2 regions of the Sanguibacter antarcticus genome follow, and region 2 is predicted to be linked to the other one. Evidence: riboswitches for the same ligand, from Rfam matches in the RefSeq annotation. Region 2 holds a riboswitch; the other holds the start of a gene.
What was found. A riboswitch is a leader RNA that binds a small molecule or an ion and turns the genes downstream of it on or off. The one in region 2 is predicted to bind S-adenosylmethionine.
Positions count from the first base shown of each region.

Region 1 (15,812 bases), 290 kb from region 2:
GTGCTCCGGGTCGAGGTCGTTCGCGGACTCCATGATGCGCAGGACGGTCGCGAGGTCGGCAGGATCGAGGTGAGGCGTGGAAGACACGTCTCCGATTATCCCTTGCTCACCTGAGATCCCGGACCAGCGGGCGCCTGCTCCCCGCTACCAGGCGTCTGCTGGGCGGTGGTGGGCCGGCGGCACGGTGATGTCGGGGTGCTCGCCGAGCGTCAGGTAGGTCCTGGCGAACGCGAGCGACGTCGCCACGTCTTCGCGGCGTTCCGCCGCGGTGCGTGCCTTGCGGGTCCCGATCTCGACGACCACGTCACCAGACCACCCGCTCTGCGCAAGGTGCTGCAGCACCTCCCGGCAGGGCTGTGTGCCCCGTCCCGGCACGAGGTGCTCGTCCTTGTTGGACCCAGAACCGTCGGTGAGGTGCACGTGACGCAGACGGTCGCCGAAAGCCTTCGTCATCTCGAGGCTGTCCTGGCGAGCCGTCGACGCGTGAGAGAGATCGAGGGTCACCGCGTCGTACGCGTGCTCCGTCGGATCCCATCCTGGGAGGTAGGCACCGTAGTCACGACGCTTGCTGCGCCACGGGTACATGTTCTCGACCGCCACCGTCAGCCCCGACTCGTCGGTGAGCTGCTGCACCTGGTCGACGAACGTCCGGGCGTACTTGCGCTGCCACGCAAAAGGAGGATGCACCACGACGGTGCTCGCGCCCAGCGAGTGCGCCATGTCGACCGCCTTCGCGAGCTTCGGTCCGGGCTTGCCGCCCCAGACGTTCTGGCTCACGAGGAGCGTCGGCGCGTGGACGCTCCGGATCTCGACGCCGAACTCCGCAGCGAGGTGGGTGAGCGCGTTGTCGTCCTGGGTGGTGGAGTCCGACCACACCATGATCTCGATGCCGTCGTACCCGAGCTCGGCCGCGAGCTGGAACGCGTACGCGACCTTGCGCGGGTACACGGAAGCGCTCGAGAGCGTCACCTTGATCGGGGAACCAGCCCCGTCGGCGGGCGTGGTCTCTGCGTCGTTCACGGCTTCGCGCATGCTTCCAGACTATCGCCCAGATTGGTAAAATCGCCCGTGCTCTCACTCGGTCCTCACGATCCCCTGCCGGTGCGGCCGTCCCGCATCACTGTCGCCGGGACGTCAGGATCGGGCAAGACGACCCTCGCACGCCGGATCTCCGCCGTCCTCGGTGCACCGTTCACGGAGATGGACGGGCTCTACCACGGGCCGGGCTGGGTGCCGCGGGACGCGTTCGTCGCGGACGTCACCGCGCTCGTCGCGCAGGACGCGTGGGTGACGGAGTGGGGGTACCAGGCCGCACGGCCGCTCGTGCTCGAGCGTGCCGAGGTGCTCGTCTGGCTCGACCTCCCGGTCTGGACCGTCATGCGTCAGGTGGTCACCCGGACCGTGCGGCGCAGCGTCCGGCGCGAGGTCCTCTGGAACGGGAACGTCGAGGGCCCGCTGTGGAGGCTCCTGCGCCGAGGGGACGGGAACATCGTCGACTGGGCCTGGACCACGCGGCACGCGCTCGACGGGCTGGACCGTCGCCTGGACGACGAGGCACCTCACGTCGTGCTCGTCCGGCTGAGGTCCCGAGCCGAGGTCGAGACATGGGTCGAGACACTGGCCGACACCCTGCGCCAGGGCCGAGATCCTGAGCAGTCTTGACCGAAGTCTTCCAATCTTTCAGTGTTGGCGTTAGCATTTCGTTACACAACACCAGAGCGGGAACTTCACCCGCACGGACGCCATCTAGGCCGCCACGCACGTGGCGACGCGACAGGAGTCGTCAGTGAAACGGTCTGCACGGATCCTTGGCATCGGTCTCGGCCTACTGTTCGTGACAGTGGTCGCGGGCGGTGGACTGACCTTCGTCGCGATCGAAGATCCGCTGCCCGACCTGGTCGACGACCGCATGCTCCTCATGGCGGCCTTCGGGATCGGTGCGCTCTTCCTCATCGCCGTCCTCTGCCTGTGCACCGCAGCAGTCAGGGCTGCGGCAGCGATCGACAAGATCGCCGACGAGACGCTGGTCTTCGCCCGATGGACCCGTCTCGCGGGGTCGGAGTTCCCGGCGTCGGCGCTGAAGAACGCACGCCAGACCCCGAAGCAGGGCTCCGAGACGAGCGGCGCGACCCAGCGGCACGCACGCCCGGCGACGAGCTCGGTCCCCACCGTCAAGACGTCGACGGCCGCCGTGCCCCGCGTCGGCACCGCCCGGAGCGAGACGGCTCACCTCGACTCACGGTCCGAGCTCGACGAGCACCAGCGCAAGCTCGTCGCGCAGTACCGGGCCGAGCGCGGGCACTGAGCCGAGCAGCGACGCTCCCCGAGCGCCGCTCGGAGGAGCGCCGCTCGGGGAGCAGGCCTCAGACCTGCTGCGCGTCGTATGCGGTCACGTGCGCGTGACCCTGCCTGTTCAGGCGAGCTGCTCGCGCACGGTGCGGGCCGCCGCGACGAGGTGCTGCAGAGACGGTGTCGTCTCGGCGTAACCGCGCGTCTTGAGCCCGCAGTCCGGGTTGACCCACACGAGAGCCGGGTCCACGGACTTCACCGCGAGCTCGAGAAGATCGGTGACCTCCTCCTGGGAGGGCACGCGCGGCGAGTGGATGTCGTAGACCCCCGGGCCGACCCCGCGGGCGAAGCCTGACGCGGAGAGCTCCGGCAGGATCTCCATGCGCGACCGGGCCGCCTCGATCGAGGTGACGTCCGCGTCGAGAGCGTCGATCGCACCGATGACCTCGCCGAACTCCGAGTAGCACAGGTGCGTGTGGATCTGCGTGTCCGGGCGCACCCCCGCGGTCGCGAGCGTGAACGAGCCGACCGACCAGTCGAGGTACGCCTGCTGGTCCGCGCGCCGCAGCGGCAGGAGCTCCCGGAGCGCCGGCTCGTCGACCTGGATGATCGCGATGCCCGCGGCCTCGAGGTCGGCGATCTCGTCGCGCAGGGCGAGGCCGATCTGGTTGGCCGTCTCCCCGAGGGGGATGTCGTCCCGGACGAACGACCACGCCATGATCGTCACCGGCCCGGTGAGCATCCCCTTGACGGGCTTGGCCGTGAGCGACTGCGTGTACTGCGTCCAGCGGACCGTCATCGGAGCCGGGCGCGAGACGTCGCCCCAGAGGATGGACGGACGCGTGCAACGGGACCCGTAGGACTGGACCCAGCCGTTGCGCGTCACCGCGAACCCGTCGAGCAGCTCGGCGAAGTACTGGACCATGTCGTTGCGCTCGGCCTCGCCGTGGACGAGGACGTCGATCCCGATCTCCTCCTGGAGGTCGACCACGCGACCGATCTCTGCGCGCATCTCGTCCTCGTACGCCTCGAGCGACAGGTCGCCCTTCGCGTGCGCGGCGCGTGCCTTGCGGATCTCGACGGTCTGCGGGAACGACCCGATCGTCGTGGTCGGCAGGAGCGGGAGGCCGAGCCGGGCGGTCTGCGCGGTGCGGCGGTCCTCGACGGACCCGCGGTGGAAGTCGGCGTCCTTCAGTGCGGCGGTGCGGGCACGGACCGCGGTGTCGACGACCCCCGCGGCCTGGGCGCGGCTGGCGACGGCGTCGCTCGCGTCGAGAAGAGCCGCGTGGACCGACTCGCGTCCCTCGGCCAGGCCCTGGGCGAGCGTGACGACCTCGACGACCTTCTGGTCGGCGAACGCGAGCCACGACCGCAGCAGCGGGTCGAGGTCTGGCTCGTCGTCCGCGTCGTGCGGGACGTGCTGGAGCGACGTCGACGTGCCGACGGCGACCGCGGCCGCGCCGAGGCCCTCGAGCTGTTCGAGGATCTCGAGCTTCGCCGAGAGGTCGGCGCGCCAGATGTTGTGGCCGTCGATGACGCCGCCGACGAGCGTCTTCGTCTCCAGCCCTGCGACGGGACCTGTCGGCGCTGAACCCTTGACGAGGTCGATCGCGATCGCCTCGACGTCCGTGGCGGCGAGGACCGGGAGCGCGTCCTGGAGATCGCCGAACGGCGCACCCACGAGGATGGCCGGACGCTCGCCGCGCGGCAGCTCCGTGGCGAGCGCGCGGTACGCCTCTGTGAGGGCGGCGTGCACCTCGTCGAGCGGGACGTCGATCGTGTCGGTCACCAGACCTGGCTCGTCGAGCTGGACCCACGGGGCGCCGGCGGCAGCGAGCGAACGGAGCAGCTCGGCGTAGACCGGGAGGAGGTCGGCGAGGCGCGCGAGCGGCTGGAAGCCGGTGGGCGCGACGTCTGACGGCTTGCTCAGCAGGAGGAAGGTGACCGGGCCGACGATCACGGGTCGGGTGGTCACGCCTGCGGCCTGGGCCTCGACGAACTCACGGACGATGCGGTCCGAGGCGAGCCGGAACGCCGTCTCTGGGCCGATCTCGGGGACGAGGTAGTGGTAGTTCGTGTCCAACCACTTGGTCATCTCGAGCGGGGCGTCGTCGCCCGCGCCGCGCGCCACGGTGAAGTAGCCCGCGAGGTCGAGGGTCCCGTCGTCGTCCTGGAGGGAGGCGAACCGGGCCGGGACGGCGCCGACCGTGACCGCGGCGTCGAGCACCTGGTCGTAGAAGGAGAAGGAGCCGGGGACCGACGCGTCGTCGGCGCGCAGGCCGAGGGCGACGAGCCGGTCGCGCGTCGCTGCGCGCAGCGTGGCGGCCGTGGTCTCGAGCTCGGCCTCGTCGATGCGGCCCGCCCAGAAGGACTCGACCGCCCTCTTGAGCTCGCGTCGTGGGCCGATCCGGGGGTAGCCGAGGATGGTTCCTGCCGGAAAGGTCGGAAGTGTCGCATCGTGCTGGGCAGAGCTGTGCCCCTGAGGTGTCGTCATGGTCATCCCTAGTGAGTTGCCGCGATGAGCGGAGTGGTGTGCGGGGATGCGCCGACCCACGGCCCGCTGGCCAGGTCCGGACCGGCGCCGGGGAGGACCCCGGTCGTCTGTCCGCCGCCGAGGTGTACGCCCTCGAGCAGGTCAAGTGCGGCTTCGTGCTTGTTGAACGTATAGATGTGCAGGCCCGGGGCTCCGGCTGCGAGGACGGCACCGGCGAGCTCGACGCTCGCCCGGATGCCGAGTCTGTGGCGTGCGGCCGGGTCCGAGACGGCTTCGAGGTCTCGGACGAGGGCCGACGGCGCGGGGACGCCGGTGAGCGCCTCGACCCGCGCGAGGCGGGCCGGGTCGGTCATCGGCAGGATGCCCGCGAGGATGGGGAGCGTCACGCCGGCGTCGCGCGCCTCCGCGACGAAGTCGACGTACGACTCGGGCTGGTAGAAGAGCTGGGTCATCGCGAAGTCCGCGCCTGCCTCCTGCTTCTGCAGCAGGCGCGCGACCTCCTGGCTCCGGGTGGTCCCAGCAGCGTGGTTGCCGTCGAGGAACGTGGCGACCGCGATCGTCAGCGGGTGGGCGGCCGAGCGCAGCGCGGTCGACGGGTTCGACGCGCAGCGGCCGGCCTCGACCTCGCGCAGGAGGGCGACGAGCTCGTCGGAGGAGTGCACGCCCTCGGGGTGCGGCTCCCAGTCTGGCTGATCCGCCGGCGGGTCGCCGCGCAGCGCGAGGAAGCTGCGCACGCCCTCGGCGAGAAACTCGTCGATCACCTCGGCGACGTTGTTGCGCGACGCCCCGACGCAGGTCAGGTGGGCGATCGGCAGCACCGGGGTGTGCTGGATGAGGCGGCTGACGACGGTCCGGGCGGTGTTGCGGTCCGTGCCTGCGGCGCCGTACGTCACCGAGATGAAGTCGGGACGCGCGGCGACGAGCCGTTCTGCGGTCGCCCAGAACTTCGGGGCCGCGTCGGGGTTGCGCGGGGGCATGAGCTCGAACGACACGGTCGGACGCTGGCGTGCGGCGGGTCGCTGAAGGGTGGTCGGTGCAGTGCGGGAAGCCGTCATGGGTCGCTCCATCGGACCTGGCGTTAGCACCCGCACCCTCAGGAGGCTTCCATTGTGGGGGGTTGCTGCGGCGTCGACGAGCCAGGACTCTCGACCGCTCTGGATGGTTGATCCAGCGTAAGACGCATCCACCCTATGAGCAACACTCTGCTCATAGGGTGGGACGGTCGGGTGACGAGCGGCGTCAGGTCAGATCTCGACCTTGAGAGCCTGGCGCCACTTGAGCGCCGTGCCTCCCTGCATGACGGCCCGCTGGTAGACACGCTCGCCCAGACGGAGCAGGGCGTAGGCAGCGAGCATGCTCAGGCCGAGCGCGATCAACGGCTCCCACAGCGGCACGTCGCCGTCGAGCATCCTGATCGGCATCGCGATCGACGAGATCACCGGCACATAGCTGGCGACCGTCAACCACACGCCGTCGGCGAAGAGGCCGACGAACAGGGCGACCATGATGACTGTCGTGATCGGCCCCGTGTTGGACTGCAGGTCCTCGCTGCGGCTCGCGAGCGAACCGAGGACCGCCCACACCGCAGCCAGCGCCGTGAAGCCGACGACGAAGAACGCGATGAACCATCCCGACGCCCCGAGCAACCAGCCGAGGTCTGACGCGACGCCCGTGACGTTGACCGCGACGAGCGCGACGACCGCGAACACGGCGATCTGCGCGAACGCGAGGATCGAGTTGCCGATGACCTTGCCGTAGAGGAGCTGACGGATCGGGATCGCCGTCGCGAGGATCTCCACCACGCGGTTCTGCTTCTCCTCGAGGACCGAGTTGGCGATCGCCATGCCGAAGATGATCGCCGCCATGTAGAAGAGGAACGCGAACACGAAGCCGACCGCCGACTTGATCGCCTCGTTCTGCTCGCTGCTCTCGAGCAGCTCGGTCGTGACCTCCGACCCCGCGGTGAGCGCCTCGACGGTGGTGCCCGCGGCCTGTGCGTTCGCGGAGAGGACCGAGGTCGAGACGCTCTGCGCGAGCGCGGAGGACAACGTGCCGTCCACCTCGTCCAGCCCGACGACGACCCACCCGTCCGTGCCGGCGACGAGCGCCGCATCGACGTCCCCGTCGCGGACAGCCTGCCGTGCAGCGACCTCGTCGGAAACATCCTCTGCTGTGAGCGTGTCGCCGGAGTCGTCCGCCTCGATCGTGACCGCGCCGCCGGCGACGAGCTCGCGAGCCTCCCCCGAGCTCACAGCGACCGTGTAGTCCGACGTCCTGCTCCCGAGGAACCCGGACACCGCCACACCCCCGATGATGAGGACGAGAGTCAGCCCGGTCGAGAGGAGAAAGTTCCGGTCCGTGAGCTTCACCATGATCTCGCGGACCATGACGACGAGCCACGGGTTCTTCACCGCGGGCATGTCGTCCTCCGGCGCGCGCACAGGCCCGGCAGGCAGCGTCACCCTGGTCGTGCTCTGCGTCGTGCTGCTCATCGTGTGACCTCCCGGTAGATGTCCGACAACGACGCGACGATCGGCGTGAACTCGCTCAGCCCCCGACCGACGGCCTCCTGGAGGACCCGCTGCTGCGCGCCCTCGTCGTCGAGCTCGAGGACAGCGTGGGGGCCGTCCACGTCGACGACACGAACTCCGGGCACGCCGCGCAGCCAGCCCGCGTCGGGCGCCGTCGTGATGGAGAACTGACGTGGCCCGCGCGACCGCAGCTGCGCGCTCGTCCCGGACGCCATGACCTTGCCGTCCGACAAGACGACGAGCGAGTCGCACAACCGGTCGACGAGATCGAGCTGGTGGCTCGAGAAGAGCACCGGGACTCCCTCGCGCAGACGGTCCCGGAGAAGGTCGACCATCGAGTCGACCGCCACGGGGTCGAGGCCCGAGAACGGCTCGTCGAGGACGAGCGCCGTCGGACGGTGCAGCAGGGACGCGGTGATCTGCACGCGCTGCTGGTTGCCGAGCGACAACGACTCGAGCTTGTCCTTGAGCCGGTCGCCGAGACCGAAGCGCTCGAGCATGCGCGTCGCCTCCGATGCGGCGTCCTTGCGCGTCATGCCGCGCAGCTGGCCGAGGTACGTCAGCTGGTCGACGATGCCCTGCTTCGGGTAGAGCCCCCGCTCTTCCGGCATATAGCCGAAGCGCGTGCGGTCCGTGAGCGCGATCGGACGCCCGCCCCAGAGGACCTCGCCGCCGTGGACGGTCAGGACGCCCATGATCATGCGCATCGTCGTCGTCTTGCCGGCGCCGTTGGCACCGACGAACCCCGTCATGCGTCCGGGCTCGACCGTGAACGAGACATCGTCCACCGCCGTCGTCTCCCCGAAGCGCCGGGTCAGGTTCCTCACCTCGAGCGAGGGTGCGTCGTGCGTCATCGTCTGCCCTACCTTCCGTCACGCTCAGCCTAGGGACGGAGGCGCCCGCGCAACTCCCCCGTCAGGGGGAACGGTGCTGCCGCGGGTCCCGTGCCGGGTCCGCCGAGCGGTCGGGGCTCCTCCTCAGGGGGGAGGTCAGCCCGCCGACCGGCCGAGCTCGCGCTGGAGACCGTGGCGGTACGCGAAGATCACGGCCTGGACCCGGTCCCGGGAGTCCGTCTTGGCCAGGATGTTCGACACGTGGGTCTTGACCGTCGACTCGCCGAGGTACAGCCGAGCCGCGATCTCGGCGTTGGACAGGCCCTCGGCGAGGACCTCGAGCACCTGGAGCTCCCGCGGTGTGAGCAGCGCCGCGGCGCTCGGAGCCCTGCTCGTCCCTGACCGCACGACGACAGGCGCGGGAGCCGATGACCGACCGACCACGTCCCCCGGCCGAGGAGGCTGCACGAGCCGCGAGATCACCTTGAGCGTCGCCTCCGGCGCGAGCAGCGCGTGCCCCTCCGCCACAGCGTGCACCGCCTCGACCAGGTCGCTCGGGTCAGCGTTCTTGAGCAAGAACCCGCTCGCACCGGCCGCAAGAGCGTCGAACAGGTAGTCGTCCCGGTCGAAGGTCGTGAGGATGACGACCTTCGCGAGGCCGCGCGCCACGATCTCCTGCGTCGCGGCGATCCCGTCCATGACCGGCATCTGCACGTCCATGAGCACCACGTCGGCAGGACAGACCATCAGCGCGGCCAACGCCTCCTCGCCGTTGGCAGCCTGCCCCACCACCTCGATGTCCTCCTCGACAGACAGGACCATCGCGAAACCCGACCGGACCAGAGCATGGTCGTCGACGATCAGGACCCGGACCGGAGCCGGCGTGCCGGGGAGCGCACCGCTCGTCGGAGCAGCGGGCACGGTCATGAGTGATACCTCTCGGTCGGGGACGTCATCGGCAGCCGGACACGCACGCGCCACCCGGAGCCTGCCTGGCGCGGACCGATCTCGGCCTCGCCGTGATGGAGGTGGACGCGCTCGCGGATGCCACGCAGCCCATAGCCTGATCCGGCTGTGCCTGACCGCGGATGCCCGTCGTCGACGACCTCGACCTCGACCCACGGGTGCACAGGTGCGGTGCCTGCTGGATCGGTCGCCGGGTCGGTCGGCTGCGCGAGCGACGGACCGGAGCCGGTCCGGACGCTCAGCCTGACGTGCCGCGCGGTCGAGTGCCGCGCGACGTTGGACAGCGACTCCTGGACGGTGCGGAAGAGCGACAGCGAGACCGGTCCGGGCACCGCGGACACGGGCCCCGCACCTTCGACGACGGTGACGACCACGTCGAGACCAGCGGCGCGGTGGACCTCAGCGAGCTCGTCGAGGTCGGCGAGCCCCGGCTCGGGCGCGCGCTGCGGTCCGGACGGGCGGTCGGTGTCGGTCTCGCTGCGCAGGACACCGAGGAGGGAGCGCATGTCGCCGACGGCCTGACGGCTCGAGGACTCGATGGTCCGCAACGCGTCCGACGCAGCGTCTGGGTCGCGCGTCAGGACCGTGCGGGCTGCGCCTGCCTGCACACCGATGACCGAGACGTGGTGCGCGACGACGTCGTGCAGCTCGCGGGCGATGCGCAGCCGCTCGTCGACGACAGCGCGCCGGGCCAGCTCGTCCGACTGCTCCCGGATGCGGTCTGCCTGCTGAGCGAGCCGCTCGCGCTGGAGCGCGCTGCGCCACGACGCGCGACCGGCCGCGATCGCACCGCCGAAGTACGCAAGATTGACGATCGACGTATAGACGACCGCCGCCGTGAGCGGGGCGACCGGTCCGGCGAGGTCGTCCACGCCTGCCGGCAGCAGGTCGCTGTACCCCGACGCGAGCGTGAACGTGATGACGAGCCAGAGCGTCATCGTCAAGAGCACGAGCCCCATCGCGATCCACAGCATGCGGCGCTCGGGAGCCCACGCGACCGCAGCGTAGAGCGCCGCGAAGTAGGCGACCTGGAAGGAGATCGTGTACGCAGCGGACGGCGCCAGGTAGCTGAGGCCGAGGAAGAGCGCGCTCGACAGGAGCAGCACGGCGAGCGGGAACCGGCGGCGGACCGCGAGCGGGGCGACCATCACGACGGTGGCTGCGTACGCCTCCCACGTGCTCTCGTCGGCAGGGGCCTCGCTCATGCTCTTCGACATGACGAGCGCCACGAGGGCGACGACGGCGAGGGCGAGAGCGCCGTAGAGATCGTTCCGCTGCTCCGTGCGGGTCGGGCGCGGACGCTCCCAGAGAGGCTCGGCCGGGTCGTTGAGCCACGAGTTCAGCCGCTCCGTGACCGTCCTGTGCTGTGCGACAGCGCCAGGGACGACAGCGCCAGGGACGACAGCGACAGCGACGTCGGTGACAGCGACGTCGGTGACGGCGACGTCGGCGGGTGCGGCAGAGGCCGCCGCGATGGACTCAGGCATGGCAGGCACGCTACGCCACGTGGGGTCAGGGCTCGGTGGCCGCAGGTCCGGCGGGCGACGCACCGGACCGAGGACGGGTGAAGCGGGCGCGCCAGCGCTCCCACGGCGGGCTGGTCCGCCAGTTGACCGACAACGTGTGGAACGCCCAGGTGAAGCGTCGCCGGAACGCCGCCGGGCTCGCGAAGGTCCGGCCGGCGACCCCGACGACGAGCTCGCGGTCGTACCGGACACGCATCGTCGGGTCGAGCTGGAAGCTCAGGTCGATGTCGTCGTGGACCATCGGGTCGGTGCGGTGCACACGCTCCCGGACGCTCTCCCAGCACGACGCGCTGAGCGCCATGTTGGACCCCCACAGCGGGACGCCGGCCAGCGCCGCGTGGATGCCCCAGTAGTACCCGCGCATGTAGAAGACGCGCGCGACCCAGCCTCGCACCGGCGGCAGGTCGTAGAAGCGGCCCGGACCGGTGAGCGCCGACAACGACGGGTCCTCGGTGAACACGCGGTGCACGCGCTCGAGCCAGTCGGCAGGTGGGCGGGTGTCGGCGTCGCACCGGACGATGACGTCGCCGGTCGCCGCGTCGTATCCCCGCGCGGCCGCCGACGGGATGCCGCGCAGCGGCTCGTGCACCACGCGGGCGCCGTGCCGTGTCGCGACAGCGACGCTGTCGTCGCTCGAGCCGTTGTCGACGACGACGATCTCGGACGGGGCGAGCGTCTGGCTGGCGAGGAGCTGGAGGCACCGTTCCAGGTGGGGGGCGTCGTCGAGCACAGGGACGATGACCGACAGGCGGATCATGCGGACTCCTTGGTCAACGACCGGTCCGCGGTCCGGGTGTGCACGCTCGTCGCGAGCACGACGAGCAGGATCCCGCCGAGCAGCGAACCGGCAGCACCCGAGACGAGGTCTCCGAGCGTGTCCTCGTATCCCACGTTGATCCCGTCGTCGAAGTAGGTGTGGCCCGCCCACTCGCCGAGCTCCCAGAGCACCCCGAGCATCGCGCCGAGGGCCGTGGTCATGACGACCACGCCGGTGCGGTGGTGCGCCAGGGCGCCGTCGCTCGGGTCTGGGACGGCGTGGAACCGCACGAGCAGGAGGTACGTCGTCACTGCGAGCAGACCGTTCGCCACGAAGTGCACCACGAGATCGAGCGGCCCGACGACCTCGAAGACGTCGAAGACCGCGAACCAGCCACCGGCGAGGAGGGTGGTCCCCAGTGCGAGGTCGAGCGCGAGCGGCAGGACGAGCACGCGCGGCACGAGCAGGCCGAGAAGCACGAGGAGGAAGAGCGCTATCTCGACGGGCCCGAACCAGACGGCCGAGACGAGGATGCTCAGGGCTCCCAGGACACGCACCGAGTCGGCGAGGACGAGCGCGGTGCGCGGCAGGGCCGGTCCCACGTCTCGGTTCATGCGGTCACCCTAACCGAGGGGCGACGGACCGGCTCGTCCAGCGCGAGACCGGGACGAGCGCCTGCCGAGAGCTCTTCAGCCCCGCGGGTACCTGCTCACCGGGCGGCGGCGCGACGCGGTTCGGTCGGCGGGAACTCGCCGTCGTCCGAGCCGTCGTCGGCAGCGAAGAGCAGCTCGGAGAGCTGCAGCTGGACCGACTCGATCCGCGGGATGTCGTGGAGGACCACACCGGCCTTGTCGGTCGCGTCCGAGATGACGAGCGTGCCGCACCCGAGGAGACGGTCGACCAGGCCCATCTCATAGGCGATGTCGTTGATCCGGTACAGCGGGATGTCGCGGCCGGTGCGGGTGATGATGCCGCTGCGGGTGATGAGACGACGGTTGGTGATCGTGTACCGGGACGTGCTCCACCGCAAGAACGGGACGAACGCCCAGACGAGCACGGCGACGACCGCCAGGGCCACGACGGCGAGCTGCAGCCACAGCTGCGCTGCGACGCCGGGGATGAAGGCATATGCCGCCCCGACGGCGGCCAGCGCCAGGAGGAGGACGACGAGCGGGCCGAGGAGGGCTTTGACATGGGTGCGCAGGTCGAGGACGACGTGTTCGCCCTCGCCGAGCATCGAGGAGTGGCTCATGGCGTGCATCCTCCCATCAGGAGAGGGCGCGGCGATACCACTCCTTGTGTGCCTCTGTCAGGGAGAACGCTGTCTCGGGCGCGTCTCCGGCGAGGTTCCACGCGGGCTCGGCGTCGTACCAGTGGTCGAGGGTGACGAGCGCGAGCTGGTGCTCGCTCGCGGCGGCGGGGACGAGCACAGCCCGCGCCTGCTCGACGGTCACGGTCCGCGAGGGGACCGGGATGCCGAGGGCAGCCGAGAGCGCCTCGTGGATCTGGGCGATCGCGACAGGCTCGGGTGCCGCAGCGTGGAGCACCGAGCCCTTCTCGACATCCGGGTGCAGCGCGACCGCGGCGACGAGCCGGCCGAGGTCGTCGGCCGAGACGACCGAGATCCGGGCTCGTCCGGAGTCGATGGTCGCGCCGAGGCCTGCGGTGAGCTTCGCGAGCGCGGGCACGAACCAGCGGTCGCCTGCACCGTAGACGAGGTTGGGGCGCAGGACGACGCCGCCTGCGTCGCGGACGAGCCCCTCGGCTGCGTGCCGGTCGGAGCTGGCAGCCGACTCCGGGCGCGGCGGGACGTCGCCGACGCGGACACCGCGGTGCGGGCCGGTCCCGTAGACAGACGTGGTCGACACGTAGACGATCCGGGTGACGCCGGCGTCGTGCGCGGCGGCGACGAGGTTCGCCGTCCCGTCGATGTTGGTGGACTCGCTCAGTGCTGCGTCCTTGCCGACATAGGAGGCGGCGTGCACGACGACGTCGGCACCGACGAATGCGCCAGCGAGCGACGCGGGGTCGAGCAGGTCGACGGCGACCGTGGCGATCGTGCTCTCTGCGCCGTCGGTGCCTGCGGATCTGGCGACCGGTGTCCGCGACGCGGCCGTGACGACGACACCTGGACGCTCAGCGAGGGCTCGGGCGGAGTGCGAGCCGATGAAGCCGCTCGCACCGACCACGACGACCCGGGTCACAGGACTGCCCCCTGCACGACGGGCGAGGGGTCGCCGGCGTCGATGCCTGGAAGCGTGCTGTCGCCCGCGATGGAGGAGGCGTTGATGCCGGTGACCCGGCCTTCGGCGATCTCGCGACCGTTCTGCGAGAAGACGACGTCGAGGGTCGTGCCGTCGGCGCCGCGCACCGTGCGGAAGGAGACAGGTGGGTCGAACTCGGGGAACGAGTCGCACGTGAGGTCGACGGACCGGGCGGTGAGGAGCGGGAACGTGAGGTCGAACAGGTGGGTCATGGTGTGCAGGAGGAGCATCCCGGGGACGTGGTCGACGGGATGGTCGAAGAAGAAGGGGTTGGCGTGGTTGTAGCCGACGAGCCCCAGGTAGCCGTCGGGGGTCTCTCGGAGCTCTCGCACCGGGGTCGGGTCGTACCGTCGCACCACGTCGTGGGGGGCCGGTGCGCCGCGACGCAGCGCCCGGTAGTGGACGGGGGAGATGCAGCGCAGCTCGCCCGTGCCGACGGCGACCTTCTCTGTGCCCACATAGAACTCGAGGCTCGCCTCGAGCCCGCTGACGGTGCCCTTGCGCAGGGTCTCGCCGGTGACGACGAGGTGGGTCGTCAGCTCGAGCGGCCCGAACTCGGGGAACGCGACCCGGGCGTCCGGGAGCCAGGCGAAGGTCGTCTTCTGGAGCGTGAACGCCCAGTCGGTCGGGATGGCGTATCCGGAATGAGCCATGTAGAGGCCCATCTGGCGCAGAGCCTCGATGCACAGGGTGAGCGGGATCTCGGAGGTGTGCGGTGGGACGAGGACGTGACCACGGGAGATCTGCACGTCGAAGGCCCACTCGCGCTGGCTGATCTGGTGCGCGCCGGTGAGAAAAACTTCTGCTGCGGCGCGTCGATGGACCATTGACCGGTCGACCGGTCGGTCAAATGTAGGGTTGTGCGTGTCGCGCCAGGAAGTAGCCTCGTGGGTCATACGGTGATAATACCGAGCGGTGAGCGGCACCTGAGAATGGAGAGTCATGTCACGTCGAAGCGATCAACGGGCAGCGACCCGAGCCGGAATTCTTCAGGTCGCGGCTGAAGAGTTCGAGGCGCACGGGTACGTCGGGGCGTCCTTGGCGGACATCGCCGAGCGGCTCGGACTGACCAAGGGTGCGCTCTATTTCCACTACCCCTCCAAGGGGGACATCGCTCGGGCGATCGTCGCGAACTACTTCAACTCGTGGGAGCCGTTGGTCACGACGGCGGAAGCGCGAGGGAACGGTCCGCTGGAAGGGATCCGATGGCTGACCGGCGAGGTGGCCGTCGCCTACCGTGACGACATCCACATCCGGGCTGCTGTCCGTCTGGTCCGGGACCGTGCCGCGATCGACGTCGAGATGCCGACTCCGTTCGTCGACTGGATCAAGACGTCGCGGTACTTCCTCGAGAAGGCTGCCGAGGTCGGTGAGATCCGTAGCGACCTCGACCTGGATCGCGTGACGCTCATCTCTGTGGCTGCCTGGTTCGGTGTCCAGCAGGTGTCGCAGGACCTAGACTCCCGCGAGAGCCTCCAGTCGTTCACCGAGAGCCTGTGGGACCTGCTCCTGGACGGCATGAAGTAGCTGCCGGGCGGCCGGTTCGCAGCAGGACATGATGCTGCCGCGACCGGCTCCTCAGACCGCCTGCCGCAGTGCGACGGGGCACCCCACCAGGTGGTCGTCGACGAGCCCGCACGCCTGCATCGTGGCGTACGCGGTGATCGGCCCGACGAAGGCAAAACCGTGCGCTTTCAGGTCTTTCGCGAGGGCGACGGACCCCGGGGTGGACGCGGGGACGTCCATCCACAGCGGCGGTCGCTCGCTCGCGGGCTCCGCGGGGGCGTGCGACCAGACGAGGTCGTCCAGCGTGCGTCCCTGCTCGTGCAGCGCGACGACGGCTCGCGCGTTCGTGACCACCGCCCGGATCTTCGCCCGGTTGCGGATGATCGACGCGTCCTGCACGAGCCGCTCGACGTCGTCGTGCGTGAAACGGGCGACCACGTCGGGCTCGAAGCCCGCGAAGGCCTCGCGGAACGCCGGACGCTTGCGCAGGACGGTGAGCCACGACAGCCCGGACTGGAAGCCTTCGAGCGCGAGCCGCTCCAGCAGCTCAGGCTCGCCGTGGACCGGGACGCCCCACTCGGTGTCGTGATAGCTCGCGTAGAGCTCGTCGCCGTCGCCGAAGCAGCGTGCGCCGATCGTCGTGGTC
Region 1 is NZ_PDJG01000001.1:2,930,668-2,946,479, forward strand. It holds gene ATL42_RS13260 (SDR family oxidoreductase) at 1-33, opposite strand, end outside; gene ATL42_RS13265 (sugar phosphate isomerase/epimerase family protein) at 145-1,032, opposite strand; gene ATL42_RS13270 (P-loop NTPase family protein) at 1,069-1,662, shown strand; gene ATL42_RS13275 (hypothetical protein) at 1,787-2,305, shown strand; gene metE (5-methyltetrahydropteroyltriglutamate--homocysteine S-methyltransferase) at 2,414-4,783, opposite strand; gene ATL42_RS13285 (methylenetetrahydrofolate reductase) at 4,792-5,838, opposite strand; SAM riboswitch class I at 5,844-5,948, opposite strand; gene ATL42_RS13290 (ABC transporter permease) at 6,028-7,275, opposite strand; gene ATL42_RS13295 (ABC transporter ATP-binding protein) at 7,272-8,168, opposite strand; gene ATL42_RS13300 (response regulator) at 8,304-9,074, opposite strand; gene ATL42_RS13305 (sensor histidine kinase) at 9,071-10,600, opposite strand; gene ATL42_RS13310 (glycosyltransferase family 2 protein) at 10,626-11,396, opposite strand; gene ATL42_RS13315 (DUF2238 domain-containing protein) at 11,393-12,010, opposite strand; gene ATL42_RS13320 (PH domain-containing protein) at 12,106-12,648, opposite strand; gene ATL42_RS13325 (NAD-dependent epimerase/dehydratase family protein) at 12,665-13,600, opposite strand; gene ATL42_RS13330 (AfsA-related hotdog domain-containing protein) at 13,597-14,556, opposite strand; gene ATL42_RS13335 (ScbR family autoregulator-binding transcription factor) at 14,603-15,187, shown strand; gene ATL42_RS13340 (DNA-3-methyladenine glycosylase I) at 15,239-15,812, opposite strand, start outside.
Region 1: linked by a shared signal. The riboswitch ahead of ATL42_RS13285 (methylenetetrahydrofolate reductase) and the one ahead of ATL42_RS14765 (aminotransferase class V-fold PLP-dependent enzyme) in region 2 are both predicted to bind S-adenosylmethionine.

Region 2 (15,812 bases):
CCGTGCTCGCTCCTCGTGAAGCAGGCTCTCACACCCGTGTGTGTCCGCTCGCGCCGTGGCTGAGCCACGTCGCGTCGGACGGTCGCCCGACGGGGCCGCTGGGCCGCCCGTCCGCACCGCGCACCGCGCGTGCCGCTGCCACCGCCGCAGCTCGTCCGGACCGTGTCGCCCCGATGGTCGACGCCCCGGCGCCGTAGCCGGCGAGGAAGATCCGACCGTCGCGCGGCACGTGCACACCGTCTGTCGCGATGGCGCCGCCGTGCTCGCGCAGGCGCAAGGGCGAGAGGTGGTCGACGGCCGGGCGGAACCCGGTCGCCCACAGGATCGCGTCCGCGCGGACCTCGGTCTCGCCGCCGGGCGCCGACGCGTCGGGGAAGACGACCCCGTGCTCGGTGATGCGTGTGAACATGCCGCGCGAGACGAGCACCCCGTCGTCGATGCCTTGCTGGTACTCCGGGGTCAGGGGCAGACCGGTCGCGCCGACGACGCTGAGCGTCGGCAGCCCGGCAGCGGTCCGTTCGCGGACGCGGCGCTCGACGTCGATGCCCCACTCGCGGTCGAACACCCGGTCGCCGAAGACGGGCGGGCGACGCGTCGCCCACGTCGTCGTCGCAACCTGCGCGAGCGGCAGGAGGAACTGCACGGCGGACGCGCCGCCCCCGACGACCACGACGTGCTGGCCGCGAAACTCGTCGACCGACCAGAAGTCGTGCGTGTGGAGCTGGCGCCCCTGGAAGAGCTCGCGGCCTGGGTAGTGCGGCCAGTACGGGCGGGTCCACGTGCCGGTCGCGCTGACGATCGTGCGGGTGCGCCACGTCCGCGGTGCTGCGAGCGTGCCCTCGGTCCCTGTGACGAGCAGGGGCGACGCGGGGTCGTCGGTCTCGGGGCGCACCGCGGTCACGGTGACGGGCCGGTGCACCGGGAGGCTGAACGTCTCCTCGTAGGTCCCGTAGTAGCGGGCGACCGCGGCGGACGCGGGCTCGGTCGGGTCCGGAGGCCCGATGGGCAGTCCGGGCAGGTCGTGGATGCCGTGCGCCGCGCCGAGGGTGAGGGACGGCCAGCGATGGCGCCACGCTCCCCCGGGGCCGTCGTTGGCGTCGAGGACGACGAAGTCACGCTCGGGCTCCAGGCCGAGACGCACCAGGTGGTAGGCGGCGGCGAGCCCGGCCTGACCGGCTCCGATGACCACGACGTCGAGCATGCGCACCTCAGATAGTTGATGAGTCAATCATCGGGGGAACGTCAGACTCCGCCAGGACATTCCCGGTCGAGGTCCGCTCGCTCCGACCTCGTGGGTGCCCTCCAGCGTGCGTGAGAAAGTGGGTCCATGGCGACAGACGACCTTCCCGACGACCCCCAGCGCCTCGAGCCCGAGGGATACGTCGAGAACGGCGTGTTCGACGGGACCGACCTGCGGGACGTCGACGCGTCGGGCTCGCGCATCATCGACTCCGAGTTCCGCGACGCCGACCTCTCCGGCACGAACCTCGGCTCCGCCCGGCTCATGGGCTGCACGTTCGACACGGTCAACGCGGACACCCTCGACGTCGCCTCCGGATCGTGGCTCGACGTGACCGTCCGCGCCAGCAGGCTCGGCGGCATCCAGGCCTACTCCGGCGACTGGTCCCGCGTGACGTTCCGCGACGTGAAGATCGACTACCTCAACCTCCGCGACGCGCGCCTGAGCGAGGTCCGCTTCGAGGACTGCGTCATCGGCGAGCTCGACCTCTCCCGTGTCCGGGCAGACGTCGTCGCTTTCCCCGGGACCCGCATCGACCAGCTCACCACGACCGCCACCCACCTCAAGCGCGTGGACCTCAGCGGGGCACGGCTCAGTGCCCTCACGGGCCTCGCCGGCCTCAAAGGAGCGACCATCAGCGAGGACCAGCTGCGCGACCTCGCACCGGCGCTCGCGGCGCACCTCGGCATCGTCGTCGCCGGGTGATCGGGTCTGACTCCCAGCATCCCGGCCGCACAGCAGACTCACCCAAACCACCCAGGAGCCCCTGATGAGTACGTTCCCCACCCTCGCCGTCACCGGCGCCACCGGTGCGCTCGGCGGCCGCGTCGCCCGGAACCTCGCTGAGCGCGACGTCCCGCAACGACTGCTGGTGCGCACCCCCGCGAAGGCTCCGCACCTCCCGCTGTGCACGGTGCACCCGTTCAGCTACAGCGACGAGGACGCCTCACGAGCCGCGCTCGCCGGCGTCGACACCCTGTTCATGGTGTCAGCCCCGGAGAGCCTCGAACGGCTCGACCAGCACCGGTCCTTCGTCGACGCCGCAGCCTCCGCGGGGGTGCAGCACATCGTGTACACGTCGTTCGTCGCAGCGGCGCCCGACGCAGTCTTCACCCTTGCGCGCGACCACCACGCCACCGAAGAGCACATCAAGGCCTCGGGCATGCGGTGGACGTTCCTCCGAGACAGCTTCTACATCGACTTCATGGAAGACCTGGTGGGAGACGACGGAGTCGTCCGCGGGCCGGCCGGCGACGGACGGGTCGCCGTCGTCACGCGCTCGGACGTGGCACGCGCCGCTGCTGCGGTCCTCACGACCCCGGCACCGCACGTCTCCCAGGTCTACGACCTCACCGGCCCGGAGTCGCTCACCCTCGCGGACGTCGCCGCGACCATCGCACGCGTCCGTGGCACCGACGTCCGGTTCCACGACGAGACGATCGACGAGGCCTACAGGTCGCGCGCCGGCTTCGACGCACCCGGGTGGCAGCTCGACGCATGGGTGAGCACCTACACGGCCATCGCCAGCAACGACATGGCTGCCGTCAGCACCGCTGTCGAGACCCTCACCGGGCGTGCACCCCAGTCTCTCGAGACGTATCTCACGCAGAACCCGCGGTAGCGCGGACCGTCAGCGCGTGCGTCGCGGCTCGGCGTGGGGCACGCAGCGGTGCCGAGTCGTCGACCCGAGCGCGTCGCCGACGTCGTCGAGCAAAAAAGGAGGTGGCCGACGGGACTGGTCGGCTACGGTCATCCCGCCGCACAGCCCGGGTGACGCACCCGGCCGGCACCGATCGAGAGAGGCAGCATGCACGCCGAGTTCCCCGTCCCCCTCCCGGGCGCAAAAGCGCCGACGCTCATGTGGGCGCACCCGCACGACGTCGACCAGCAGGCGCTCCAGCAGCTGCGCACCATCGCAGCGCTGCCGTGGGTCGAGGGCGTCCGCGTCATGCCAGACGTCCACCTCGGAAAGGGGGCGACCGTCGGATCCGTCATCGCGATGCGTGACGCCGTGTCGCCCAACGCCGTCGGCGTGGACATCGGCTGCGGCATGATCGGCGTCCGGACCTCGCTCACGGCGTCCGACCTGCCCGACGACCTCGGCCCGCTCCGCTCGGCGTTCGAGCGTGCTGTTCCGGTCGGCTTCCACTCGCACGGCTCGGCCGTCGACGTCAGCCGGCTCCGGCCCGTGCGCTCCGGCCCGGCGAGCGCCGCGTTCGTCTCGGGCACGGCCTCGCTGTGGGGCCGGTTCTCGACGCTCCACGGCGGGGTGCAGCAGCTCGAGGCGCGGGCACGCAAGCAGCTGGGGACGCTCGGCGGCGGCAACCACTTCATCGAGCTGTGCACCGACCAGGACGACCAGGTGTGGCTGCAGCTGCACTCCGGGTCGCGGAACATCGGCAAGGAGCTCGCGGAGCGCCACGTGTCGATCGCGAAGGGTCTGGACCACAACCTCACGCTGCCGGACAGGGACCTGGCCGTGTTCCTCGCGGGGACCCCGCAGATGGATGCGTACCTCACGGACCTGCGGTGGGCGCAGGAGTACGCGGCACGCTCGCGTGCGGTGATGATGGCGCTCGTCGTCGACGAGGTCCGGAAGGCCTTCGCCGGCGTGGTCGTGGAGTTCGACGAGGCGGTCAACGTCCACCACAACTACGTGGCGGTCGAGCAGATCGGCGGTGCGGAGCTCATCGTCACCCGCAAGGGTGCGATCCGGGCGGGGCTCGGCGACCTCGGGCTCATCCCCGGGTCGATGGGGACAGGCTCGTACATCGTGCGGGGGCTCGGGAACGACGCGTCGTTCCAGTCCGCGTCGCACGGCGCGGGCCGACGGATGTCCCGGACACGGGCGAAGAAGGAGTTCACGACGGACGACCTCGCGGCACAGACGTCAGGCGTCGAGTGCCGCAAGGACGCCGGCGTGGTCGACGAGATCCCCGCTGCCTACAAGGACCTCGACGCGGTCATCGCAGCGCAGTCTGACCTCGTCGAGGTGGTGGCGCGGCTTCGCACTCTCCTGTGCGTGAAGGGGTGAGCCGCGCCGGACGCCGCGACGGTGTCAGCAGCGCTCGTAGACGTAGTCGCTGTCAGAGGGGGTGACGAGGTCGAGATCACGCAGGATCATGTTGTCCGGGCGGCCGGGGCTCGCGCACGACTCGGCAAAGTCCCCGTCCTCGGGATACTCGATAGCGAAGACGTGGCTGCCATAGACGTCGGTGAAGTCGGAGCACTCTTCGTAGACTCCGCACTCTTCGGCGATCGCGAAGTCGAACCCGACCTCGTCGCGTCCGCGGGAGCCGAGCTCGGCCGTGTTCTTCTGCCCGACCTCGAGCCCGAGCGCGTGCCCGCGCTCGGTGTACAGCCGTGCGGTGGCGACGGCGTCGTCGATGTCGAGGGCGTCGTCGGAACGGAGGTAAGAGTCGAGGTTGTCGAACTCGATCGCGTCGAAGCCCTTGTCGGCGCACGACGTCATCGTGACGGCCATGATGTCAGCGATGGCTGTGCGCTTCGCGGCCGTGGACACGTCGAGGAGGTACTCGTCCGGCCATCCGGGGTCGGCGACCGGCTCGCCGTCGACGTGCAGGACGAGCTCGGGGTGGTCCTTGAGCCACGCGTCAGAGTCGTCGGACTGCGTCTGGAAGCCATTGATGTAGCAGATGTTGTACAGGCCTGGTGCGGGCTTGGAGGTGCTGTCGCGCACGACGAGGTTGACGCCTGCGGGCGGTGTGTAGGAACCGCCCAGCTGGTAGTCGCCGACCGCGTCGTCAGGGTACGCGGCGCTCACGACCACCTCGGCCGTCGCGACGGGCTCAACCACGACGGGCTCTGCGGGAGCGGCCTCGTCTGGGACGACGTCTTCGGGGAGGGCAGCGGGTACAGGTGCGGGGACCACATCATCCGGCACCGCGACCTCGACCGGCTCCGCGGTACCTTCATCTGTGGTGGCTTCCAGGTCGGCTGACTGGACAGGAGAGGGCTCAGGAGTAGCGTCCGCGGTCGCCGAGTCGGTTGCTGTTCCTGTCCCGGCTGCTGGCCACGGTATGGCTCTGACGTCCTCGCACGCAGTCAGTGCGAGGACGAGGGAACCGAGACACAGAGCATGGAGAACGCGGCGAGGAGTCGTAGAGTGCTTCATGCTCTCCACGATAAGCACACCTCATTGTAAAATCGACTAAACGAAGAAAAGCGACAGAGCGCTCAAGGGCGTCACGCAGGTGCCGGGCCGCACGCCGGGCCACCGGCTCCGAAGGCTGCGGCAGCAGTTCCGACGAGCCCCGTGAGCCCGGAGCCTGTGGGCAGTGGCCGGGGGTCGTCGACCACGGCCCAGCACCCGTCCACGATCTCGTAGCGGGCGACAGGCCCGGTGGACACGTAGGCATGGAGCGCGGTGACCAACCGGTCGACCTCGTCGAGGGTGGTGCCGACGCCGACGCTCGCGCGGACTGCACCCGCGTCGTAGCCGAGCCGGGCGAGGAGCGGGTGGGCGCAGAACCGGCCGTCGCGGACCCCGATGCCGTGCTCGGCAGACAGGTACGCAGCGACGAGCCCCGGGTCGTGGCCGACGACCGAGAAGGTCACGACACCGACCGGATCGACCGCGTCGGCCCAGGCCGTGACGATCTGGACCCCCGGGACGGTAGACAGCCCGTTGACCAGGCGGGTCCGCAGGGCGGCCTCGTGCCCGGCGAGCACACCCTCGGGGAGCGCGGCGAGCGCGTCGCAGGCCGCAGCGAGGGCGACCGCACCCACGACGTTGGGCGACCCTGCTTCGTGACGGGCGGGCGCATCGGTCCACACGACGTCACCGACGCCGACGTGGCGTACCGCGCCGCCCCCTGCGAGGTACGGCACACCAGCGTCGAGCCAGTCGCGGCGTCCCGCGAGGACACCGGACCCGAATGGTGCATAGGTCTTGTGCCCTGAGAAGGCAATGTAGTCCACGCCGGTCTCCGAGAGCGAGAAGCGGCGGTGCGGCACGAGCTGTGCGCCGTCGAGGACCACGCGCGCTCCGGCGGCGTGCACTGCGGCGACGACGTCCGCGACAGGGAGGGACTCCCCGGTGACGTTGGAGGCGCCGGTGACGGCGACGAGCGCATAGGGCGCGGCAGCGAGCTCCGCACGCAGGGCGGCGAGCGTTCCCGCGACGGACGTCTCGCCGACGAGGACAGTCGCTCCGCCGGCCGAGCGCTGCCACGGCAGGAGGTTCGCGTGGTGCTCGACGTCGAGGACGAGAACCCGTCCCGGCGCCCCGTCCGGGCCGTCGGGGATGCATCCGGCGAGAAGGTTGAGGGAGTCGGTGGTGTTGCGGGTGACGACGGTGACGTCGTCGGAGCGGGCGCCGACGAACGATCCGATGGCGCGGCGGCTCGCCTCGTACAAAGCCGTGGAGACCTGCGAGAGGTAGCCGGCGCCGCGGTGCACGCTCGCGTAGAGGGGTAGGACCTCGGTGACGCGGTCGGCGACAGCACACAGCGCCGGGGCGCTGGCGGCGCAGTCGAGATTGGCGTACGGGACGGTCCGGCCGTCGACGAGCGGGACGAGGGTGTCGGAGCCGACGACAGGGAGACAGCTCGCGACACCGGCTACTGGGACCAGCGCGGTCGCCGTGCGCTCGACGGCCGTGGTCTCGGAGCCTGTGCGATCGAGCGTGGTGGTGACAGACATGGCGAGTCCTTCGACGATCAGGGGACCGCTGTGCACCTGCGTGCGGTCCCGCGCTTGCCGGAGATCGACTGACTCCGGCCAGGTCTTCACCCGGGGCACCCCACCGCGGAAGGAGGGTTGCCGGCCAGCAAGCCGGGGCATTCTGCTGGCACTCGTGACCTGACTCAACGATCGGGGACAATCAGGTGCGTGTCAACGCACGAACCGGTAGCGTCTCACCATATGATCAGAGCGTCTCATTTTCAGGGTGGCGCGCGATCCTGAGACGCACGACCATCCAGAGCGGCTGAGTGACCTGGCACGACGACGCCGCAGCAACCCCCTCGGCCACCGAGGTGAGGGTGCTACCGCCCGGACCGATGGAACGACAGACGGAGGCACGAACATGACCTATGCAGGCGACCTCACCCCCCAGCAGGCCTGGGACCTTCTGCGCGACGACCCCCGCGCAGTGATCGTCGACGTGCGCACCGAGGCGGAGTGGCGCCAGATCGGCGTCCCCGACGTGAGCGAGCTCGACGGCCGCGACGTCACCTTCGTCGAGTGGGCTACCGCCACCGGGCCGAACGAGGACTTCGTCGCACAGGTCGCGGAGAAGACCGGGCTCCAGCCGGGCGACGACCGTCCGATCGCCTTCCTCTGCCGCTCGGGCAACCGCTCCATCGGCGCCGCCAGCGACGCGACAGCCGCCGGCTACGGCCCCGCGTACAACATCCTCGAAGGTTTCGAGGGCGACGTCGACGCCAACGGTCGACGCACCATCAACGGGTGGCTCCTGCGCGACCTCCCGTCGACCACGTACACCGGCACGGAGTGAACGCGGTGCCCGGCACGGCCGCCCCGCGGACGCTGCGCCCTGCGACGCTCGCCGTGCGCGGCGGGCAGGTCCGCTCGAACTTCGACGAGACGTCGGAGCCGATCTTCCTCACACAGGGCTACGTCTACGGCAGCGGCGCCGAGGCCGAGGCCGCCTTCAAGGGCGACCTCGACCGCTTCATCTACTCCCGCTACGGCAACCCGACCGTCCGCATGTTCGAGGAGCGGCTCCGCCTGCTCGACGGCGCCGAGGCCTGCTACGCGACGGCGACCGGCATGTCCGCCGTCTTCACGTCCCTCGCCGCCCTCGTGAAGTCCGGCTCCCGCATCGTGTCCGCACGGGCCCTCTTCGGGTCGACGGTCGTCATCTTCGACGAGATCTTCGCCGACTGGGGCGTCGTCGTCGACTACGTGGACGGTCACGAGACCGACCAGTGGGAGGCCGCCCTCGCCACGCCCGCCGACGTCGTCTTCTTCGAGACCCCGTCCAACCCCATGCAGGACATCGTCGACGTCCGACGCGTGTGCGAGCTCGCCCACGCGGCCGGCGCCGTCGTCGTCCTCGACAACGTCTTCGCGACCCCCGTCCTCCAGCAGCCCTTCGCGCTCGGCGCCGACGTGGTCGTCTACTCCGCCACGAAGCACATCGACGGCCAGGGCCGCGTGCTCGGCGGAGCGATCCTCGGCTCGAGGGAGTACATCGACGGACCGGTGCAGAAGTTCATCAGGAACACCGGGCCGTCGCTGAGCCCGTTCAACGCCTGGGTGCTCCTCAAGGGGCTCGAGACGCTGCCGCTGCGCGTCCATGCTCAGACGGCCGCCGCGCTGAAGGTCGCCGAGCACCTCGAGACGCTGCCTGGCATCACGCGTGTGCGGTACCCGTTCTTGCCGTCGCACCCGCAGCACGAGCTCGCCCGGTCGCAGCAGTCAGGCGGCGGCACGGTCGTGACCTTCGACCTCGCCGTGCCCGACGGCACCGACCCCGAGACCGCGAAGAAGCGGGCGTTCACGTTCCTCGACGCGCTCGAGGTCATCGACATCTCCAACAACCTCGGCGACGCGAAGTCGCTCGTCACGCACCCCGCGACCACGACCCACCGCAAGCTCGGCCCTGCCGGCCGCGCCGCGGTCGGCATCATGGAGACGACCGTGCGGCTGAGCATCGGCCTCGAAGACCCCCTCGACCTCATCGAGGACGTCGAGCGGGCCCTCGCGGCGACCTGACGGCGTGCTTCCGGAGCCTCGCCGCGACGACGCTGGGATCGTGCAGTAGTCGCCGAACGCCCCGGACACCGGCACCCACCTCGGGCACTTGTCTCGGGCTAGGGCTATTGACTGCCCGAGCCCGAGACAAGTGCCCGATCTCACCTGCACCTGCACCTGCACCGGCACCGGCACCGGCACCGGCGTGGGCCCGGCCAGTCAGGCCAGGGGGTTGCTCGGATGCGGACTCTTCAGGTGAGGTCGTACGCGTAGCAGAGGGACACCGGGTCCGTGGCGTACGGGCCGTAGTTGTCGATCAGGCTGTAGCCGCACGCCTCGTAGAGTGCGATCGCCTCGGGCTGGAGCATGCCGGTCTCGAGGACGAGCCGGTCGAGACCCGCGTCGCGCGCGTGCTCGTGCAGTGCCGCCATGACGAGCCTGGACAGGCCGCGGCGCCGAGCAGAGACACGGACGAAGACGCGCTTGATCTCCCCGGTGCGTCCCGCCCCGAGGTCGGGGTGCTCCCCCGTGATGTCCTGGACCGCGCCGCACGCGCTCGGCTCGCCGTCGACCCGGACGAGGACCATCGCGACGAGCCCGCGGCCGGTCGGCGGCGGTCCGGGCTCGCCGGAACCGTACCGACCACGGAGCTCGACCTGCTGCTCCCGCCGCAGGGCGTCGACCTCGGCGAGGTCCCACGGCACGGTCTCGACGACGGCGTCAGGCACCCCAGGAACTGTCACGACGAGCGGGCGATCAGGCGCGGACGAGCGAGCCGAGGACGGACGTGAAGAACTTCAGACCGTCCGTGCCCGCGCGGGGCCCCTGGACCGCAGCCGTCCCGAAACCGGACTCGACGGCGTGCTCGGGGTGCGGCATGAGGCCGACGACGTTGCCCGCCGCGTTCGTGATGCCGGCGATCCCGCGGCGCGACCCGTTGGGGTTGGCCCCCGCGTAGCGGACCACGACGCGACCCTCGCCCTCGAGCTCGTCGAGGGTGTGCTCGTCGGCGACGAACTGGCCGTCCTGGTTCTTCAGCGGGACGGTGATCTGCTCACCCTGGGTGTAGTCCCTGGTCCAGGCGGTCGTCGCGTTCTCCACGACGAGGGTCTGCTCGGTGCACAGGAACGCGAGGCCGTCGTTCTTCACCATGGAACCGGGGAGGAGGTGCGCCTCGGTGAGGATCTGGAACCCGTTGCAGATGCCGAGGACGGGCAGCCCGCCGTTCGCGGCGTCGACGAGGGTCTCCATGACGGGAGCGAAGCGCGAGATCGCACCGGCGCGCAGGTAGTCGCCGTACGAGAACCCACCGGGCAGGACGACCGCGTCGACGCCGTGCAGGTCGGCGTCGGCGTGCCACAGAGGGACGGCGATCCCGCCCGCGAGCCGGACGGCACGGGCCGCGTCACGGTCGTCGAGCGTCCCGGGGAACGTGACGACGCCGATGCGGGCGCCGCCGAGGTGCTGGGTGTCGCTCATCCGGCTGCGACATCGTCGGACGCGTCGAACACGGTGACGACGTCTTCGATGATGGGGTTGGACAGCACGTGCTCGGCTGCCTCGCGGGCCGCGGCGAGCACCTCGGCGGTGACAGGACCGTCGACCTCGAGCTCGAAGCGCTTGCCCTGGCGGACGCTGGAGAACTGCGTGAAGCCCAGGCGTGGCAAGGCTCCGGCGACGGCTTTGCCCTGCGGGTCAAGGATCTCGGGCTTCGGCATGACGTCGACGACTACGCGTCCCACGGGGACTCCTCGGGCTCGGTTCTTGTCTGCTGCAGGTGCAAGGTACAGACCGGTCGCCAGTTTATCGTGAGCGCCGAGCGCTCCGGCAGACGGTCTCGTCGCTGAGACGTGCGTGGTCCTCAGACCGCGCTCGTCCGGACCCCGAAGCGACCTGGTCCGATGAGGTGCGGGGCCGCGATCGGCACCATGAGCGGTGTGCCCGTCTCGGGGTCGTCGATGACCCGGCACCGCAGACCGAACACCTCCTCGATCCCCTGGGCGGTCATGACCTCCGCCGGCGTGCCCTGACTGTGGATCTGGCCGTCCTTCATGGCGATGAGGTGGTCGGCGTACCGCGCCGACAGGTTGAGGTCGTGGAGCACCATGACGACGGTGCGCCCGAGCGTCCGGTTGAGCCGGCACAGGAGGTCGAGGACCTCGATCTGGTGGTTGACGTCGAGGAAGGTCGTCGGCTCGTCGAGCAGGAGGAGGTCCGTGCGCTGCGCGAGCGCCATCGCGATCCACACGCGCTGGCGCTGCCCGCCGGAGAGCTCGTCGACCGGGCGTCCCGCGAGGCTCAGCGTCGAGGTCGCCTCGAGCGCCTCCGCCACGGCCTCGTCGTCCTCGGTGGACCACTGCCGGAACCAGCCCTGGTGCGGGTACCGTCCTCGACCCACGAGGTCGGCGACCGTGATGCCGTCGGGCGCGATCGGCGTCTGGGGCAGCAGACCGAGCACGCGCGCGACCTCCTTCGTCGAGCGTGAACGGATGTCCTCGCCGTCGAGCAGCACGGTGCCCGACGACGGCGAGAGCAACCGTGCGAGCCCCCGCAAGAGGGTCGACTTGCCGCACGCGTTGGCGCCGACGATGACGGTGATCTGCCCGGTGGGGATGTCGACGCTGAGGTCGGGGACGACGACCTTGGCGTCGTACCCGAGCGTGAGGTCCCGTGCGGCGAGCGTGTGGTGGACCATGTCAGCCCTTTCCGGTGCGGTTGGACTGGGCGAGCAGCCACAGGAGGAACGGCGCGCCGATGACGCCGGTGATGATGCCGACGGGCAGCCGCGTGTCCCCGAACAGCTGGGCACCGGCGAAGTCCGCTGCGAGGACCACGCACGCACCGACGAGCCCGGACGGCACGAGGGCGAGACCCGAGCCGGGCGCGAGCCTCCGGGCGATGGGAGCGGACACGAACGCGACGAAGGCGACAGGTCCGGCAGCAGCCGTCGCGATGGCGGCAAGAGCGACGGCCACGACGATGAGCGCGAGCTTGGAACGCTCTGGCCGGACGCCGATCCCGGCCGCCAGGTCGTCACCGAGCTGGAGGCCGCGCAACGGGCGGGCGAGGAGCGCCACGACCGGGAGGAGCGCGAGCAGCGGCCAGACGAGCCCGGGCAGGCGGCCCCACGAGCTGGCGTTGAGCGACCCGGTGATCCACACGAGGGCCTCGTTGGCGTCGATGACGTCGCCGCGCGTCAGCGCGTAGCTCACCACAGCGTTGAGGATGGCCGCGACACCGATACCGACGAGCACGAGGCGGTAGCCGGAGACCGAGCCGCGCCACGCGAGCAGGTAGATGATCGCCGCCGCGACGAGCGCACCGCCGAAGGCGAAGGGTGCTGCGAGGTCGGGGTTGAGGCCGAAGAGCATGATGGCGACGACGGCCGCGGCGCTCGCTCCGGCGGTGATACCGATGATGTCGGGGCTCGCGAGCGGGTTGCGGACGAGCGTCTGGAAGATCGCTCCGGAGAGCCCGAACGCGACCCCGACGCACACCGCCGTGACGGTGCGCGGGAGGCGCAGGTCCCACACGACGAAGGTCGCCCCGTCGATGTCTGCGCCGCCGACGACCCGTAGGACGTCGACGAAGGACACCATGAACGCCCCGACGCACAGCGTGAGGACGACGAGCCCGACCGTGACGGCCACGAGGGCCGTGGTCACCACGCGGTAGCGGGTGGTGCGCTCGCGGCGCGCTGCGCGGACGACGGCGACAGGGCTGGGGCTGGGCCTCGGTGCGCGGTCCGCTCCGGCGGCCTGAGCCCACGGTTCTGCTGCGGGCACGCTCACAGCTCGGCCAGCTTTCTGCGGCGGACGAGCGCGATGAACACGGGCGCCCCGATGAACGCGGTGACGATGCCGACCTGGAGCTGTCCGGGGTGCGCGACGATCCGGCCGAGGACGTCGGCAAGGACGACGAGGACGGCGCCGAGCAGCCCGCTGTAAGGCAGGATCCACCGATAGTCCGGGCCGGTGATGGCGCGGGCGACGTGCGGGACGGTGAGGCCGACGAACGCGACCGGGCCGGCTGCCGCCGTCGCACCGCCGCAGAGGAGCACGACGCCGACGGCCGCGAGCCCTCGGGCCCGCCCCACGTTCTGGCCGAGCCCGCGCGCGAGGTCGTCGCCCAGGGAGAGGGCGTTGAGGACGCGGCCGCTCGCGAGGGCGACCAGCATCCCGAGGACGAGGTAGGGCAGCACCGTGCCGACGATGTCGAGGGAACGCCCGGCGACGGAGCCGACCTGCCAGAAGCGGAACGTGTCCCAGGCGCGCGTGTTCATGATGAGCAGCGCGGTGATGACGGAGGTGAGCGCCGCCGTGATGCACGCTCCGGCGAGCGCGAGCTTCACGGGGGTGGGCCCGCCTCGCCCGAGCGACGCGACCCAGTACACGGCGACGGCGGCGACAGCGGCTCCGGCGAACGCGAACCACACCTGCGCGGCCGGCGAGGTCACGCCGAGGACGACGATCCCGAGGACGACGAACATCGACGCCCCGGCGTTGACGCCAAGGATCCCGGGGTCGGCGATGGGGTTGCGGGTGAGGCCTTGCATGAGGGCGCCGGCGAGGCCGAGGGACGCCCCGACGAGGAGGCCGAGGACCGTCCGAGGGACGCGGGAGCGGACTGCCTCGTGCGCGATGTCGCCGGGGACGTACGCGGTGAGCGCGGCCCAGGCCTGGTCGAGCGGGACCTGGCGGGCACCGACTCCCACGCTCACGAGAGCGACGAGGAGGCCGGCCGCGAGACCGAGGAGGAGGCCGGCCACGAGGGTGGCGCGACGCGGACCAGCCGGCCGCGTGCCCCGAGGGGTCGCGACCGGCTGTCCGCTGGTGGTCGTCTGCGTCATGCTCGGTGGGCTCGCAACGTCACTCGACGTGCGTCGCCGCCTCCTGGATGAGCGGGACGTACTCGCGCACGGCCCACGGGATCGACAGCGGGGACGGCGCCGACGTCGAGAGGATGAACGTCGGGTCGTCGAGGACGACGATCGCGCCGCTGGCGATCGCGGGGATCGCGCTGAGGAGCGGGTCGGCTTCGACCGCGGCGAGGTGCTCCGGGGAGTCGACGTACGCGAAGACGATGTCGGCGTCGATCGTGTCTGCGAGCTCGGCGCTGACCTCCCCGTAGAACTCGGCGCTGTCCTTCGAGAGCTCGACGATGCTCGGTGCGATCACGAGCCCGAGGGACTCGACGAACCTGACCCGCGAGTCGGTCGGCGTGTAGTACGAGACGACCGACGGGTCCGTAGAGCTGAAGGCCAGGTAGGCGAAGGTCTTGCCCTCGATCTCCGGGGCGGACTCGACCGCGGTGGCGATCCCGTCCTCGATCTCGGTCTGGAGCGCAGCGGCCTCGTCGTCGAGCCCGAGCGCCTGGCCGGCCACGTCGAGCTGTGTGGTCCAGTCGGTGCCCCACGCGACCTCGGGGTAGGCGATGGTCGGCGCGATCTTGCTCAGCTGCGAGTACTCGTCGTCGCTCATGCCGGAGTAGGTGCCGAGGATGAGGTCTGGTCCGGCGAGCTCGAGCTCGTCGAACGGGATGCCGTCCGTGTCGGAGTAGAGCGTCGGACGCTCGTCGCCGAGTGCCTCGAGCGCGTCGAGGGTCCAGGGAAGGTAGCCGTTCTCGTCTCCGCCGTAGGTGGAGAACGGCATCGCGACGGGGACGACGCCGAGGGCGATCACCGCGTCCTGGTTCGCCCAGCTGACGGTCGCGACGCTCGTGGGCGCCTCGTCGATGACGGTCTCACCGAAGGCGTGCTCGATCGTCACCGGGAAGGCGTCGGTGTCACCGACTGCCACCGAGCCGTCTGAGGACGCTGTGGTGTCGGTGCTGCAGGCGCCGAGCGCCCCGAGGGCGAGGAGGCTGCTGGCGATCGTGGCGACGGCGCGCGTAGATGCGGTCCGGGTCCTGCTCGTGGTCACTGTGTGTCCTTGCGGCTCGCGCCGGGACGGGTGCCCGGCTTGGGGGTGCGGAATAAGGGTAGAGGTGGCGCGTCTGCGGGCTGCTGCGCGGCGCGTCGTCAGGACTCTGCGCGGCCGCGACGCCAGTAGCCCATGAACGCGACGGACCGGCGGTCGATACCGAGGTCGCGGACGAGGTGGCGCCGCAGGTCACGGACGACGGCTGCCTCGCCGGCGATCCAGGCGTAGCAGCCGGTGAGAGCAGGCGTGCCCGGTGCGTCGTGGCCGGCGGGGACGTCCCAGAGGATCTCGGAGTCGATGTCGACGTCGTCGGGCTCGGCGCCCGGTGCGGGCTGCCGTGCGGCGCCCTCGGCTTCGGCGAGCTCGGCGCAGTGCTTGCTCATGCAGTCGCGGACGGCAGCGTCGAGGAGGACGCCGTGGTCGTGCTGCGTCCCGTCGCTGGCGCGGCGAGGGAGCCAGGTGAGGTTCACTCCGTCGGGCACAGGGCCGACGAGCGCGTCCTCGCGCTCGGGGACCTCGATGAACGCGTGCGCACGGGTTCCCGGTGGGAGGGCGCCGACGATGGACACGATCGCAGGGGCGGCCGTCTCGTCACCGGCGAGCAGGAGCGTGGTGGCGGTCGAGGGAGGTGCCCACTCGATGCCGCGAGGCGGGCCTGCGGCGAGCGCGTTCGGACCGATGACCACGGCTCGCCCTCCGGGGAGGACGTTCGCGACCCAGCGTGACGCGGGACCGCTGGCTGCCTGACAGGTGTCTGTGCTGTCGAGGGCTCCTTCGGGGGCTGGCTCGGTGCCGTGGAGGACGAAGTCGACGTCGACCTCGACGCTGCCGCTGAGGTTCTCGGCGGCGGAGCGTCTCGCACGGATCGTGTAGGTGCGGAAGGGGTGGCGGTCGGCTTCGGGGAGCCCGCGCCAGGTCTGGTACCAGGTCTCGTTGTCGAAGTCCTCACGGACAGGCACGCGGCCGGC
Region 2 is NZ_PDJG01000001.1:3,220,774-3,236,585, reverse strand. It holds gene ATL42_RS14790 (FAD-dependent oxidoreductase) at 29-1,201, opposite strand; gene ATL42_RS14785 (pentapeptide repeat-containing protein) at 1,328-1,945, shown strand; gene ATL42_RS14780 (SDR family oxidoreductase) at 2,010-2,861, shown strand; gene ATL42_RS14775 (RtcB family protein) at 3,048-4,274, shown strand; gene ATL42_RS14770 (endo alpha-1,4 polygalactosaminidase) at 4,299-5,375, opposite strand; gene ATL42_RS14765 (aminotransferase class V-fold PLP-dependent enzyme) at 5,447-6,904, opposite strand; SAM riboswitch class IV at 6,950-7,064, opposite strand; SAM riboswitch class I at 7,175-7,270, shown strand; gene ATL42_RS14760 (rhodanese-like domain-containing protein) at 7,290-7,721, shown strand; gene ATL42_RS14755 (O-succinylhomoserine sulfhydrylase) at 7,718-8,944, shown strand; gene ATL42_RS14750 (GNAT family N-acetyltransferase) at 9,175-9,651, opposite strand; gene purQ (phosphoribosylformylglycinamidine synthase subunit PurQ) at 9,680-10,402, opposite strand; gene purS (phosphoribosylformylglycinamidine synthase subunit PurS) at 10,399-10,665, opposite strand; gene ATL42_RS14735 (ABC transporter ATP-binding protein) at 10,785-11,618, opposite strand; gene ATL42_RS14730 (FecCD family ABC transporter permease) at 11,620-12,708, opposite strand; gene ATL42_RS14725 (FecCD family ABC transporter permease) at 12,711-13,772, opposite strand; gene ATL42_RS14720 (ABC transporter substrate-binding protein) at 13,792-14,844, opposite strand; gene ATL42_RS14715 (siderophore-interacting protein) at 14,943-15,812, opposite strand, start outside.